DNA from 2 places in the Citrobacter sp. LJND-P06 genome. Region 2 is predicted to be linked to the other one. Evidence: predicted binding sites of a transcription regulator. Region 2 holds the regulator's gene; the other holds the start of a gene.
What was found. The regulator Fur, encoded in region 2, represses iron uptake genes when iron is present. The targets are predictions, from matches to a motif close to ATAATAATGAGAACNACTATCAA.
Positions count from the first base shown of each region.

Region 1: ftnA (non-heme ferritin) is a predicted target of Fur. The motif match lies at 5,204-5,226, and genes of this name have one in related genera.

Region 1 is NZ_CP187317.1:1,941,624-1,949,290, reverse strand. It holds gene araF (arabinose ABC transporter substrate-binding protein AraF) at 1-899, opposite strand, end outside; gene ACO7SM_RS09370 (DJ-1 family glyoxalase III) at 1,219-1,776, opposite strand; gene ACO7SM_RS09365 (non-heme ferritin-like protein) at 2,333-2,836, shown strand; gene ACO7SM_RS09360 (DUF2766 family protein) at 3,010-3,261, opposite strand; gene azuC (stress response protein AzuC) at 3,377-3,460, opposite strand; gene ACO7SM_RS09350 (RpiB/LacA/LacB family sugar-phosphate isomerase) at 3,860-4,498, opposite strand; gene ACO7SM_RS09345 (YecR-like family lipoprotein) at 4,769-5,104, shown strand; gene ftnA (non-heme ferritin) at 5,303-5,800, shown strand; gene ACO7SM_RS09335 (YecH family metal-binding protein) at 5,847-6,086, opposite strand; gene tyrP (tyrosine transporter TyrP) at 6,315-7,526, shown strand; gene ACO7SM_RS09325 (YecA/YgfB family protein) at 7,583-7,667, opposite strand, start outside.
Region 2 is NZ_CP187317.1:3,211,781-3,219,447, reverse strand. It holds gene nagE (N-acetylglucosamine-specific PTS transporter subunit IIBC) at 1-1,628, shown strand, start outside; gene glnS (glutamine--tRNA ligase) at 1,849-3,513, shown strand; gene chiP (chitoporin ChiP) at 3,960-5,366, shown strand; gene ACO7SM_RS15365 (ChiQ/YbfN family lipoprotein) at 5,416-5,748, shown strand; gene fur (ferric iron uptake transcriptional regulator) at 5,846-6,292, opposite strand; partial or broken gene ACO7SM_RS15355 (fur leader peptide) at 6,285-6,370, opposite strand; gene fldA (flavodoxin FldA) at 6,580-7,110, opposite strand; gene ybfE (LexA regulated protein) at 7,261-7,554, opposite strand.

The DNA.
Region 1 (7,667 bases), 1.3 Mb from region 2:
GGTTCAGCGCCTTTGGTCACCCAGTTGTAGAGCATTTCACTGGATTTATAGCCATGTACGTCCGGGCTTGGCAGCAGCGAACCGTAGAAGCCGGTCGCTTGTGCCTTGGACAGCTCACTGACCGCGTCCACGCCGTTGATACCGATACCGATGACATCGGCTGCTTTAAAGCCCTGGCCTTCCGTCGCGCGCACGCCACCCAGTACGGTGTTGTCGTTCATACCGACAATCAGCCAGTGTTTCACTTCTGGATGCTGAACCAGCATGGAGTTCGCGGCATCAAATGCGCCAGGGATGTCATTGGATTTTGTCGGCACCTGGTAGATCTGTTTTTCCGGGAAGCCAGCGGCTTTCAGCGCTTCCATTGAGCCACCGGTACGGCGACGCGCGGTATCCAGCTCGTTTGCCGTGATAGCCATTACTGCGGACTCTTTCACATCCCAACCGCGTTTCTGCATCTCTTTGTACAGCTCTTCACCCTGACGCTCGCCAATTTTGGTCGCCGCCATCATGACCAGAGGAACGGTATCCATCGGCTTGCCTTTGGCGTTAACAAACTGGTCATCCACCGCGATGACTTTCATGTCGTAACCGCGCGCCTTGGCTGCGATTGCCGAGCCCAGTTTCGGGTCTGGGGTACAAATGACAAACCCTTTCGCGCCGCTGGCGGCCAGGCTGTCGATAGCATTCAGAGTCTTCTCACCATCAGGGACAGCGATTTTAATCACTTCAAAACCCAAATCTTTTCCGGCTTTATCAGCAAATTTCCACTCCGTCTGGAACCAGGGTTCTTCTGGCTGTTTCACCAGAAAACCGAGTTTCATGGTTTCTGCCATAGCGGATTGTGACATAACGGCAGCCAGACCAATGGCCGCCAGCGCTTTAGTGAATTTGTGCATGGTTAACTCCAGCTTTAGCGTTCTTTTATGTAGGGTAAAAACGACCGGTTTTTTGTAATTAAGACGAAAAACAAGGCATTACCATTTATATCAACGATGAATGCCAGTGCTGGAATAAGTTTTAGCGGGAAATTGATTCTCCATAGGAGAGCGGCATCACACCACAGAATTACAGTAATTGCGTGCATACATTTAGCGGGAAATGACATAAGAAAATGAATATTTGTCAGACAAATAAAAAGAGGTGTAGCAGATTAGTCCATAAGGTCAGCAAACGAATCCTTGTTCCCGAATACCGGTATATTCGGGAACATTTTATTTACCAGCGATAGTAAATATGGTCCGCATGATCGCGAACCGCCGCCTCGTCACCAAGCAAACGGGCGCTGAGCGTCAGTGCAAAATCAAATATATGGCCTAACCCTTTGCCGCTAATCAGATTGCCATCTTCGACGACCGGCGCATCCACATATTCGCCATCGGTCACATTCTCCCACAGCTCACCAGAGCAGACGTAGCGACGTCCCTTCAGCAATCCATTCCCCCCGAGAACGCGGGCCGCCGCAGAGCAGATCGGGCAAACTAATTTGCCTGCCGCATCATGGCGGGAAACGAAATCGACCACTTCAGCACTCGCTGCCAGATTCACGCTTCCCTGGGGGCCGCCTGGCAATACCACTGCGTCAAAAAGCGTGTCCAGTCGCTCAGTCAGCGTATTGTCTGCCACCATAGGAATGTTGTGGTAACTCACCACCGCGCGGGACTCTGCACAGGCTATTGTTTCAACGTCGATATGCAGTCGACGTAAAATATCGATGGTAACAATGGCCTCTGCCTCTTCAAATCCAGGCGCCAACAGAACAGCTACCTTTTTCATTCACTACTCCTCTTTTCTATCCGTGCAAATCAAACAGCCAATGACAAAAGGTGATTGGCTTTACGTTTTAACGTTTCTAAAAATGATCTGGCGCACACTTCAACCCTGGTGGAAGACCTGCCAGTACAGCTTCATCTAATAATTTCCGAAACAGGCGTAATGGATAATTATCATTGAACAAATGATACCCGATGAAACTATTTCATTCTGTGATTTGAAACAATGTTTCAAAAATAAACTTTCACTTTAATCAGCGTTAAATCATGACGTTGGACGGTTGAGGCATAATGTCTAAAATTCCTGGTTCACAACCAATTTTTACGGAAAATATGTAAAAAACTTTAAACATTTCACTATAAGGATTTTCTTATATCCATACAGGCGGTATGCTTATTTCGATCATCAACGGAAATGACTACGTGATCACATAAAGGACCGGCAGAACGGATTTATTCTGCTAACAGTATCACTTGTGCGTAGATGTTAAGTGTGGCAGCAGCCTGCTGCGCTGATGCGGGTTACGCACAGCCCCTTTTCTGGAAATAAGGATATTGACATGGCTGCAGTAGGAATGGCTCACAAACTCAACGCCCAGATGAATCTTGAGTTTTACGCATCCAATCTTTACCTTCGCCTGGGCGACTGGTGTGCGGATAACAGTTTGACGGGCACTGCGATGTTTCTTCGCACTCAGGCGCAAAGTAACATCACCCAAATGATGCGCATGTTTAATTTTATGAAGAGCGCAGGCGCTAACCCCATCGTTAAAGCGATTGATATTCCCGGCGATGAGTTAACGTCACTTGAAGAATTATTTCAGAAAACACTCGACGATTACCAACAGCGTTCCAGCACCCTGTCGAGTTTAACCCGCGAAGCAAAAGCGTTGAATGACGACCTCACGCTTGATTTTCTCCACGATCTGAAAAAAGAACAGCAGCAGGATGGCGTGCTATTACAGACGATCTTCGATGAAGTTCGCAGCGCCAAACGCGCAGGTCTGTGCATGGCACAAACAGACAAGCACTTACTCAACGTCGTCAACCATCAGCACCACTAATGGCGCTATAGCGTCGGATTAACGCCATAACCCCCGGTCTGGCCTGCAAGAACATCTACCGCAGGCCGGGCAACCGCAGTATTGCCGACTCCCCCGATGATTCAGAAACGATTACGCCCCCTGATTCAGGAGGCGTAATAAACAGGTTTCTGCACTCTACTACATTGATTTATTTAGTGCGCTTCGCCCTGCGGCGTGAATTTCAGCTCGATCAAGGCGATGGCTTTCTGGATTGCACGCATCGTCACGGGGTCGGCTGCAGCAGGATGGCTTAAAAAATCGATGTTTTTCAGTTGGGTAGCCATTTTCTCGCGAACTTCGACGGGGGCGATCACGTCAAGAACGTCCAGAATTTGTTTGAGAACCAGTTGGCAGGCAACAACGTCAGAGACCAGTTCCTGATCGACGTTCAGTGTTTGGGACATAATGAGCTCCTTATAGAAAGGTCGTCATAGTACCTATTCAGGAGCAGAAACGATAGCCGCGTAAAGGCAGCAAAAAAATGGGTATAAAAAAACCTGCCGTAGCAGGTTTTTTTTATCAGAACATACCGCCTGGCGGTACATCTTTGAATGTTTTGCAATAATTTTCGAACATGCTTTTCAGAATTTTGCGCAGTTTCATAGCATTGCTCCGTTTGATTGTTGTTCAGGTTTTATTGTCTACGAGCAATATAATATGACATCCGTCACAAAAATCAATATTTATGTGACGCAGATCACACACCAAAATGTGCAAATTCTCTTCGTTTTTATGTTTTTAGTATATAAATCATAAATTTAATGCATTGCAGGTTTTAGTAAATTTTTATAATTTTTTTTGATACACACCATCATCAGCGGCAAAAGATGGGGTTTTGCAGGGTGATTGCTACGCAGAAGTCAGCCAGTAAGAGAGGAAGCTCGGAATCAAATAATAAAACAACACTGTCGCCCGGCCGCGCAATGCTGGCCGGGCCGACATGCGGCATCTTACGGGCCAGTAAGCGTTGCGCTATCCGGCCCCAATACCCTCTAAAGTGCCTTACCCCAGGATTTCACGCACAAACGCTTCGATCGCTTTGTCCTGGCCATTGTCGAAAAGACACTGCTGGAAACGCGGACCCGACACAGCGGTTCTCACCAGCTCAGGGTCGATTGCATGCAACGTATCCAGATAGTTCTCTTTCACCACGGCGGCTTTCACCTGGTTCAGAATGCCTGCGTTGCGAACCTGCGGCTCTTTACGCTCCGGCGGGTAGCCTTCGCCGTTACGACCGGTGAACGCTTTTTCAAAGATGAAACGCACATTCAACTCGGCGCCCCAGCCAAAACCTTTCGCGAACGGCAGAGAAAGCGCATTGCCGTTGTTGATCTGGGCAAACAGAAACGCATCAGCCGGGTCGATACAGTATCCGCAAATCACGCCCGGATGGATGTTCAGAGACATCAGCGCCCCCTGACCCGTTCCGCAGCCGGTCACGACAAAATCAACCGCTTTAGCATTGAGCAGAATACTGGCCATAATGCCAAGATGAATATAGGTCAGATGATGGTCATTCTCATCGCTCATGCCCACGTTAAAGACGGGAAATCCCTTCTCATCTGCGACGGCCTTGAGTTCGTTATGAATGATGGCATTTTTGCTTGCCTGGCTGTTTTCCATCATCAGTGCAATTTTCATACTGTATCTCCTGAATGCGTCGCGATAAATCCCGACGTGAGTCTCTGAAATTGACGCCACAGTACTACGCAATGAACGTACTTTCAAATTTAATGAAAGCTGGTTTTAAAAAACAAAAACAGGCTCACGTTTTTTCTGCCTGCGGCGCATTTTTTGCACATTGCCCCCGGTCGTTGCCATTAAACATGGGTGATCTTCAGGCTATTCAAGCCATTGGACAGAGGGTGTATCAGGTAGGATAGCGTATCACCGAACTTTCAGAGCGATATCATGAAGAGCCTTTTTCTTGCCCTCTCGCTGTTAATGTTGGCGGGATGCACCGTCACCCGACAAGCCAACGTCAGCGAAGCCAACGCAACCAGTGGGATTGTTCGCCTCACCTGGAATCAGGCGATGCTGCAAACGGCACGTACTGACGACTATGTCGCCAAAGGTACCGCCACGCGTGAATGTCAGCAAATGGGCTACGCAAACGCCGTCGGATTTGGTCAGCCTGTCTCCACCTGCAGTGTTTATGCGGGTTCTCTGTGTCTGAATACGAAAATAACTTTATCGTATCAGTGTCAGGGTGTGGCGATCCCCTCTACAACGCCTGGCTATTATTAAACGTTCAGGTCAGTGTATTAATAACTGGCCTTTTATTATGTCAACGGGCCTTTATTTATAATTTAATAGCGCTAATGCGTTTTATTCCCATTCGCATTTTTAATAATTGATTTTATTATTTTACCTTTTGCAAATAATTAAATAACAAATTATAGTGGCGCCACATCGACATATCATTAACATGTGTGGAGCAGAATAATGCTGAAAACAGAAATGATCGAAAAACTGAATGAACAGATGAACCTCGAGTTATATTCGTCTCTGCTCTATCAGCAAATGAGTGCGTGGTGCAGCTATAACAGCTTTGAAGGTGCCGCCGCGTTCCTGCGCCGTCACGCTCAGGAAGAGATGACGCATATGCAGCGTCTGTTCGATTACCTGACCGACACTGGCAGTCTGCCGCGTATTAATACCGTCGCGTCTCCTTTCGCTGAATATGCGTCACTGGATGAACTGTTCCGCGTCACGTACGAACACGAGCAATTGATCACCCAGAAAATTAACGAACTGGCTCACGCGGCGATGACCAACCAGGATTATCCTACTTTTAACTTCCTGCAATGGTACGTCGCTGAACAGCATGAAGAAGAGAAGTTATTTAAATCAGTCATTGATAAGTTAACGCTGGCAGGTAAAAGCGGTGAAGGCCTTTACTTCATCGACAAAGAACTGTCGACGCTGGATACACAGAATTAATTTTTCTCCGGTGAAGCGGGTATTCAGCCCACTTCACCGGACGCTCTTAATGACGGCAGATTTTGCTTTCGTGCGTCGTAAAACCGTCATCCTTCGCAATAAATTTCCCCTTCGCCGCCAGAAAAGCCACCAGCTCTGCTGCCGTCATCCCTGTCGCTGAACAGGTATGAAAACGCGCCTGTGCGCCAAACCGTGAAACGATCGCCGCCTCAAGACTGGCATGGGTGTATTGCTCGCCTGATGCAATCATCATGTTAAGCACGTCGTGGCCGTGAATAGAATCCATACATCCTCCTCAATAAAGCGCCTAGCCTAAAATGAAGCCGCATGATCTGCTTTGCGCTAACGCAGGTTTACATCTTTCGGCCACCGACATGATGCGGGGCCACCCACGCTTATAAAAACCGTAAACAAAACTTCACATTCATTGTAACGACGATTTGACGAAAATCGCGTAATGCCTTACCCTGCGCCGCAGATACCACTATTGATTATCTCTGGAACAGAGGAAAGCGTGAAGAATAGAACTCTGGGAAGTGTTTTTATCGTGGCGGGAACCACAATCGGTGCAGGTATGCTGGCCATGCCGCTGGCAGCGGCGGGTGTGGGTTTCAGCGTCACGCTGGCGTTATTGATTGGGCTGTGGGCGCTGATGTGTTACACCGCGCTGTTGCTTCTCGAAGTGTATCAGCATGTTCCGGCAGATACGGGGCTGGGTACGCTGGCAAAACGCTATCTCGGACGCTACGGTCAGTGGGTGACCGGTTTTAGCATGATGTTTTTAATGTATGCCCTCACCGCGGCCTACATTAGCGGCGCCGGTGAGTTACTCGCGTCCAGTATCAACGACTGGACTGGCAGCGAAATATCGCCCGCCGCTGGCGTACTGCTGTTCACCTTTGTTGCCGGTGGCGTGGTCTGCGTAGGAACGTCGCTTGTCGATCTGTTCAACCGTTTTTTGTTCAGCGCCAAAATAATCTTCCTGGTGGTGATGCTGGCGCTGCTGATGCCGCACATTCACAAAATCAATCTTCTTACCCTGCCGCTGCAACAAGGGCTGGCGTGGTCTGCCATTCCGGTAATTTTTACCTCGTTTGGTTTTCACGGCAGCGTGCCCAGCATTGTCAGCTACATGGACGGCAATATTCGCAAATTACGCTGGGTGTTTATCACCGGCAGCGCAATCCCGCTGATCGCCTATATCTTCTGGCAGCTTGCAACCCTCGGCAGTATCGACTCCTCAACGTTTATGGGGCTGCTGGCCAATCACGCTGGATTAAACGGTTTGCTTTCGGCATTACGGGAAGTGGTCGCCTCACCTCACGTTGAGCTGGCGGTACACCTGTTCGCCGATCTGGCGTTGGCGACCTCGTTCCTCGGCGTGGCGTTGGGATTATTTGATTACCTGGCGGATCTGTTCCAGCGTCGCAATACCGTTGCCGGACGTCTGCAAACTGGCGCGATTACTTTTCTGCCACCGCTGGCGTTTGCCCTCTTCTATCCGCGCGGATTTGTTATGGCGCTGGGGTATGCCGGTGTCGCGCTGGCGGTTCTGGCGTTGCTGATCCCTTCTTTGCTGACATGGCAGAGCCGAAAGCATAATCCTCAGGCGGGATATCGCGTTAAAGGCGGTTCAGTGGCGTTAGGTCTGGTGTTTCTTTGCGGGATTGTGGTGATCGGGGTTCAGTTCTCTATCGCGGCGGGACTGCTGCCCGAACCAGGATAAAAGGTGCAGATGGCGCTTAAACTGCGGGTTAAGCGCCATCTGACCAAAACGCGCAATTAATGCAGGCAGCACTGCTTATATTTTTTACCGCTACCGCAAGGACAAGGATCGTTACGCCCTGGTTTGGCTTCCGCTTTCACC
Region 2 (7,667 bases):
CTGAGCTGTACAACCGCTTCAGCGGCGTTGAGTTACCGAAAGCGCTCTCCTTCTTCAGCGGCCGTCGTCTGGTGCCGATTCTGACCTCCTTTGTGATGATCATTGTTGCCTTCATCATGATGTTTATCTGGCCGATTATCTTCGACGGTCTGGTGAACTTCGGTGAACACATCCAGAAACTGGGTTCCGTTGGCGCGGGCGTCTACGCCTTCTTCAACCGCTTGCTGATTCCGGTGGGTCTGCACCACGCGCTGAACTCCGTATTCTGGTTCGACGTGGCGGGCATTAACGACATTCCTAACTTCCTCGGCGGCGCGCAGTCTATTGACGCGGGCAAAGCGGTTGTGGGTATTACCGGTCGTTACCAGGCGGGCTTCTTCCCAATCATGATGTTCGGCCTGCCGGGTGCAGCGCTGGCTATCTACCACTGCGCGCGTCCTGAGAACAAGGCGAAAGTGCTGGGTATCATGATGGCGGGCGCATTCGCTGCGTTTTTCACCGGGATCACCGAGCCGCTGGAATTCTCCTTCATGTTCGTTGCGCCGGTTCTGTATGTTATTCACGCCGCTCTGACCGGGATTTCTGTCTTCATCGCGGCCTCTATGCACTGGATTGCCGGTTTCGGTTTCAGTGCGGGTCTGGTGGATATGGTGCTTTCTTCCCGTAACCCGCTGGCGACGCACTGGTGGATGCTGATCCCGCAGGGTCTGGTGTTCTTCGCAATCTACTATGTGGTGTTCCGCTTCACTATCACCAAATTCAACCTGATGACTCCGGGTCGTGAGCTGGCGGTTGCCGGTAGCGAAGCCGATGGTCAGGACGTGAATGTCAGCGCCGACAAAGACCAGGATGTTGCCGGTCTGGCGCGTCAGTATATCGCTGCGGTGGGTGGCTCTGACAACCTGACTGGTATCGATGCGTGTATCACTCGTCTGCGTCTGAATGTGAAAGACTCTTCGCTGGTGAACGAAGCGATGGCAAAACGCCTGGGGGCTTCTGGTGTGATTCGCCTGAACAAAACCAGCGTACAGATTATCGTGGGCTTTGTGGCTGAGAAAATCGCTAACGCCATGAAAACTACGGGGCCGGTCGCAGCAGCCTCTGTTGACGCAGCGCCAGCCGCAGCGGCTCCGGTCGCGAAACCGCAGGCCGTTTTGAATACCGTGACTATCGCTGAGCTGGTGTCTCCGGTTACCGGTGATGTTGTGGCACTGGATCAGGTTCCTGATGAAGCGTTCGCCAGTAAAGCCGTCGGCGATGGCGTCGCGGTAAAACCAACGGATAAAACCGTGGTTTCCCCGGCTGCGGGCACCATCGTGAAAATCTTCAACACCAACCACGCATTCTGCCTGGAAACAGAAAAAGGTGCGGAAATCGTTGTCCATATGGGTATCGATACTGTTGCGTTGGGTGGCCAGGGCTTCAAGCGTCTGGTGGAAGAGGGTGCTGAAGTCGTTGCCGGACAGCCGATTCTGGAAATGGATCTGGCGTACCTGAATGCGAATGCGCGCTCAATGATAAGCCCCGTCGTTTGCAGCAACATCGATGATTTTGGTGGGCTGGTTGTGAAAGCGGAAGGACACGTCGTTGCAGGTCAAACGGCGCTGTATGAGATTAAAGGCAAGTAATCGCTCGTAAGGCCGGATAAGGCGCAAGCGTCGGCGTCCGGCAAAATACAACGAAGCAAACAGCCTGAGCGGCGGGGGGAAACCTCCGCCGCTTTTTTTTGCAGCAATTGATCCCATAATGTCAGTCTGTTACGTATTTTAAGTAACTAAAGGTTGTCAGTCTGTCCGGCTTATAAGATCATATGCCGTTATACGTTGTTTACGCTTTGAGGAATCCACGATGAGTGAGGCTGAAGCCCGCCCGACTAACTTTATTCGTCAGATCATCGATGAAGATCTGGCCAGTGGTAAGCACACCACAGTTCATACCCGTTTTCCGCCGGAACCCAATGGTTACCTGCACATTGGTCACGCTAAGTCTATCTGCCTGAACTTTGGTATCGCGCAAGATTACCAGGGTCAATGCAACCTGCGTTTCGATGATACCAACCCGGTAAAAGAAGATATCGAATACGTAGAGTCTATTAAGAACGATGTGCAATGGTTGGGCTTCAACTGGTCTGGCGACATCTGCTACTCCTCAGATTACTTTGATCAGCTGTATGCGTATGCCATTGAGCTTATCAACAAAGGCCTGGCCTATGTTGACGAATTGTCGGCTGATGAGATCCGCGAATACCGCGGCACGCTGACAGCGCCTGGCAAAAACAGCCCGTTCCGCGATCGCAGCGTAGAAGAGAACCTCGCGCTGTTTGAGAAAATGCGGGCTGGCGGTTTTGAAGAAGGTAAAGCGTGTCTGCGCGCCAAAATTGATATGGCTTCACCGTTTATCGTCATGCGCGATCCGGTGTTGTATCGCATTAAATTTGCCGATCATCATCAGACGGGCAGCAAGTGGTGCATCTACCCGATGTACGACTTCACCCACTGCATCAGCGATGCGCTGGAAGGCATTACGCACTCCTTGTGTACGCTGGAATTCCAGGACAACCGTCGCCTGTACGACTGGGTACTGGACAACATCACGATCCCGGTTCACCCGCGCCAGTACGAATTCTCGCGCCTGAACCTGGAATACACCGTGATGTCCAAACGTAAGCTGAATCAGCTGGTGATGGAAAAGCACGTAGAAAGCTGGGATGACCCGCGCATGCCGACGATTTCTGGTCTGCGTCGCCGTGGTTACACTGCTGCCGCTATTCGTGAGTTTTGCAAACGTATCGGCATCACCAAGCAGGACAACACCATTGAGATAGCATCGCTGGAATCCTGCATTCGTGAAGATCTCAACGAAAACGCCCCGCGCGCAATGGCGGTTATCGACCCGGTAAAACTGGTTATCGAAAACTACCAGGGCGAAAGCGAAATGGTCACCATGCCTAACCATCCGAACAAACCGGAAATGGGCAGCCGTGAAGTTCCGTTCAGCGGCGAGATCTGGATCGATCGTGCTGACTTCCGCGAAGAAGCCAACAAGCAGTACAAACGTCTGGTGATGGGAAAAGAAGTCCGTTTGCGTAACGCTTACGTGATCAAAGCAGAGCGTGTAGAGAAAGATGCACAAGGTAATATCACCACCATCTTCTGTACCTACGATGCAGACACCCTGAGCAAAGATCCGGCTGACGGTCGTAAAGTAAAAGGCGTTATTCACTGGGTGAGTGCCGCGCACGCATTGCCGGTTGAAATTCGTCTGTACGATCGCCTTTTCAGCGTACCGAACCCGGGCGCGGTAGAAGATTTCCTGTCGGCGATGAACCCTGATTCGCTGGTTATTAAACAGGGCTTTGCAGAACCGTCGCTGAAGGCTGCGGTTGCGGGTAAAGCCTTCCAGTTCGAGCGTGAAGGATACTTCTGCCTCGACAGCCGCCATGCAACGGCTGACAAACTGGTATTTAACCGTACTGTCGGTTTACGTGATACATGGGCTAAAGTCGGCGAATAAGCCACTCGACACCATCCCACCCGACTAACGCCGCGCTTCGCGGCGTTTTTTTTCGCCTAATTTCCGTTAGATCCTCTGTTTGCGGAGCGAATTAATTACGTTTAAAAAATAATTAATCTAATAAACGATTTTTTGATGAAAGTGCTAAGAAATTTTGGCGTGGCTAAATTGAAGGCGGTAAACGTTTTCATCTTCATGGAAAACAATGGTATTTTTCATTTTGATGATAATTTTTCGCATTTGGTGAATATGTAACAAAAAGCAATGAAATATGTGCGGTCGCTCATATTATTACATACTGGTTACAGAAAGAGATTGATAATTCGCGTCGCGAAAAATAGTCTGTTCACTGTAGTCAATGAGGTTTTCTCAGCGCTATTTTTAATTTTTGTTTTTAGCTGTTCGCCTTTGGCGGCAGCATTTTATACGTCAAAGAGGATTAACATATGCGTACGTTTAGTGGCAAACGTAGTACGCTGGCGCTGGCTATCGCCGGTATCACAGCAATGTCGGGTTGGATGGTTGCGCCGCAGGCAAGCGCCGCGGGCTTTATCGACGATTCGACCTTAACTGGCGGTATCTATTACTGGCAGCGTGAGCGTGACCGTAAAGACGTCACGGATGAAGACAAATACAAAACCAACCTTTCACACGCGACCTGGAACGCCAACCTGGATTTCCAGTCGGGTTATGCAGCGGATATGTTCGGTCTGGATATTGCGGCGTTTACCGCAATTGAAATGGCAGAAAGCGACGACAGCGGGCACCCTAACGAAATTGCATTCTCGAAAAAAAATAAAGGCTATGACGAAGATTACTCTGGCGATAAGAGTGGGGTCAGCCTGTATAAAGCCGCTGCAAAATTTAAATATGGCCCGACCTGGGCACGTGCCGGTTATATTCAGCCAACCGGACAGACGCTGTTAGCGCCGCACTGGAGCTTTATGCCGGGCACCTATCAAGGGGCAGAAGCCGGAGCCAACTTTGACTATGGCGATGCGGGCGCGTTGAGCTTCTCCTACATGTGGGCCAACGAATATAAAGCGCCGTGGCACATTGAAGTCGATAAATTCTATCAGGCGGATAAAAAGACCAAAGTCGATTATCTCCACTCCGTTGGCGCAAAATACGATTTCAAAAATGACCTTATTCTTGAGGCTGCCTTTGGCCAGTCTGAGGGCTATGTCGATCAGTACTTTGCCAAAGCCAGTTACAAATTCGATCTGGGCGGGAATCCATTTACCACCAGTTACCAGTTCTACGGCGCACGCGATAAAGTTGATGACCGCAGTGTGAACGACATCTATGACGGCACCGCATGGTTGCAGGCACTGACTTTCGGTTACAAAGTGGCGGAAGTGGTCGATCTGCGTCTGGAAGGAACCTGGGTTAAAGCGGACGGGCAGCAGGGTTACTTCTTACAGCGTATGACGCCGACCTACGCTTCCTCTAACGGTCGTCTGGATGTCTGGTGGGATAACCGTTCCGACTTTAACGCCAACGGCGAAAAAGCGGTCTTCTTCGGCGCGATGTATGACCTGAAGAACTGGAATCTGCCAGGCATGGCACTGGGTGCGTCGTACGTCTACGCCTGGGATGCAAAACCGGCTACCTGGCAGAGCAACCCGGATGCGTTCTACGACAAAAACCAAACCATCGAAGAATCTTCCTACAGTCTTGATGCGGTTTATACCATGCAGGAAGGACGTGCCAAAGGCACCATGTTTAAACTGCACTTCACCGAGTATGACAACCACTCCAATATCCCAAGCTGGAGCGGCGGTTATGGCAACATCTTCCAGGATGAGCGTGACGTGAAGTTCATGGTTATCGCCCCATTCACTATTTTCTGATGCCAGTCGCGGCAGGGTATATCTCTGCCGCGTCGTTGAGGACTGTTGTATGAAAAAAATGTTACTCATCGCCATTATGACGTCAGGGCTGGTGGCCTGCGCGCAATCTCCTGCACCCAAGGAAGACAGCCGCCTTAAAGAGGCATACAGCGCATGTATTAACACCGCGCAAGGTTCACCGGAAAAAATCGAAGCCTGCCAAAGCGTATTAAATGTGCTGAAAAAAGAAGACCAGCATAAGCAGTTTGCTAACGAAGAGAGCGTGCGGGTACTGGATTACCAGCAATGCATTCAGGCAACACGTACAGGCAATGGTCAGGCGGTACAAGCCGATTGCGATAAAATCTGGAAAGAAATTCGCAGTAAGAACACAGTACAGTAAATGGACTTAGCGGAAGCGAAAAGACCTGCTTTGATAGCAGGTCTTTTTTATGGGCATAAAAAAGCCAACCGGGTGGTTGGCTCTTTAGGCGGGAGCATTACTTTGCGTCGTGCGCATGCTCGTCTTCGCGGCAATCGCCTTCAGCGCAGTGACCGTAAAGATAGAGGCTATGGTTAGTTAAACGAATACCGTGTTTAGTCGCAATCTCACGCTGACGCGCTTCGATAGAATCATCGCTGAACTCGATCACTTTGCCACAATCGAGGCAAATAAGATGATCATGATGATGCTGTTGGGTCAGCTCAAAAACGGATTTGCCGCCTTCAAAATTGTGGCGAGTCACGATACCGGCGTCATCGAACTGGTTCAGCACGCGATACACGGTCGCCAGACCAATTTCTTCACCCATGTCGATCAGACGCTTATACAAATCTTCCGCACTGACGTGATGGTTTTCCGGTTCCTGAAGAACTTCCAGAATTTTTAAACGAGGAAGCGTTACTTTCAGGCCAGCCTTCTTTAATGCGGTATTGTTGTCAGTCATGCGGAATCTGTCCTGTTGCTAAACGATTCACTTCATTAAAGAAGTGACAGAAATTGCACTTGAGAGAATGCGTATCATTATAGAACTGCCATGTCTAAATGAAAACTGCAAGCCTCGGGCAAATAATATTAATCAAAACGTGGTACTGCCGACAATCACACTGTGCAATACCAGAATAACACCCGAACATTGTACAGGGATGGGCAGGAAAGTTACAAATTTGTAGCAATTATTTTGATTGGTTTTATCTATTGATGCGGCGCAGATGATTTCTGCGCCGCACGAAATCAGGCGTTGATGATTTCGTCGAGATGCAGTTCGGCGGAAATCTGTTTAACCCATTTTTCAACGCGCTCAGCGGTCAATTCCGGCTGACGGTCTTCGTCGATAGCCAGACCGACAAAATGATCGTCATCAGCAAGACCTTTGGAGGCTTCGAAGTGATAGCCTGCTGTCGGCCAGTGGCCTACGATGGTTGCGCCGCGTGGTTCGATAATGTCGCGGATGGTGCCCAGCGCATCGCAGAAGTACTCTGCGTAGTCTTCCTGATCGCCACAACCAAACAGAGCCACCAGTTTACCATTGAAATCAATGTCTTCGAGGGTAGGGAAGAAGTCATCCCAGTCGCACTGTGCTTCACCGTAGTACCAGGTCGGAATACCTAACAGCAGAATGTCATACCCTTCCAGGTCTTCTTTACTGCTTTTCGCAATGTCATGAACATCGGCAACGTCTTTACCAAGCTGTTTTTGAATCATTTTTGCGATATTTTCGGTATTACCGGTGTCGCTGCCGAAAAAGATGCCAGTGATTGCCATGAGTAAAATAACCTCTTGAAACTTATTGAAATGGTGGTGGCGTATTGCCCACGGATAAGGGCAATGATAGCAGATCAGTCAGGCATGCGGAAACAGCAAACACGCAGGACTGCACTCTGTGCTACACGATTTATGATTTAGAGCAGAAATTCAGACAGACCCCTGGCCACGCAGCGAGATAAGCTGGTTTGTCAGCATCTCTTCAATGAGCTCACTGCGGCTCATATTGCGTGCTTCCGCCAGTTCATTCAGCGCATCCACGGCATCAGCATTAAGCTTCAGTTCGACACGCTTAAGCCCACGAACCTTGTCGCGTTTAAGCTGATTACGCTTATTAATGCGTAGCTGTTCATCACGCGAAAGCGGATTGGTTTTGGGTCGTCCCGGGCGACGCTCGTGCGCGAACAGATCTAATGTCGTACGGTCCGTTTGTTCTTTGGCCATGATTTTGGTGACTTCGGGGAAACAATCAGCCAGGCGTCTGCCCGGATGGATAGCGCGCCATCATACATCAGCGAGTGAGGCACGCCAACGTCCACGCACGTAATCGCGCGCGG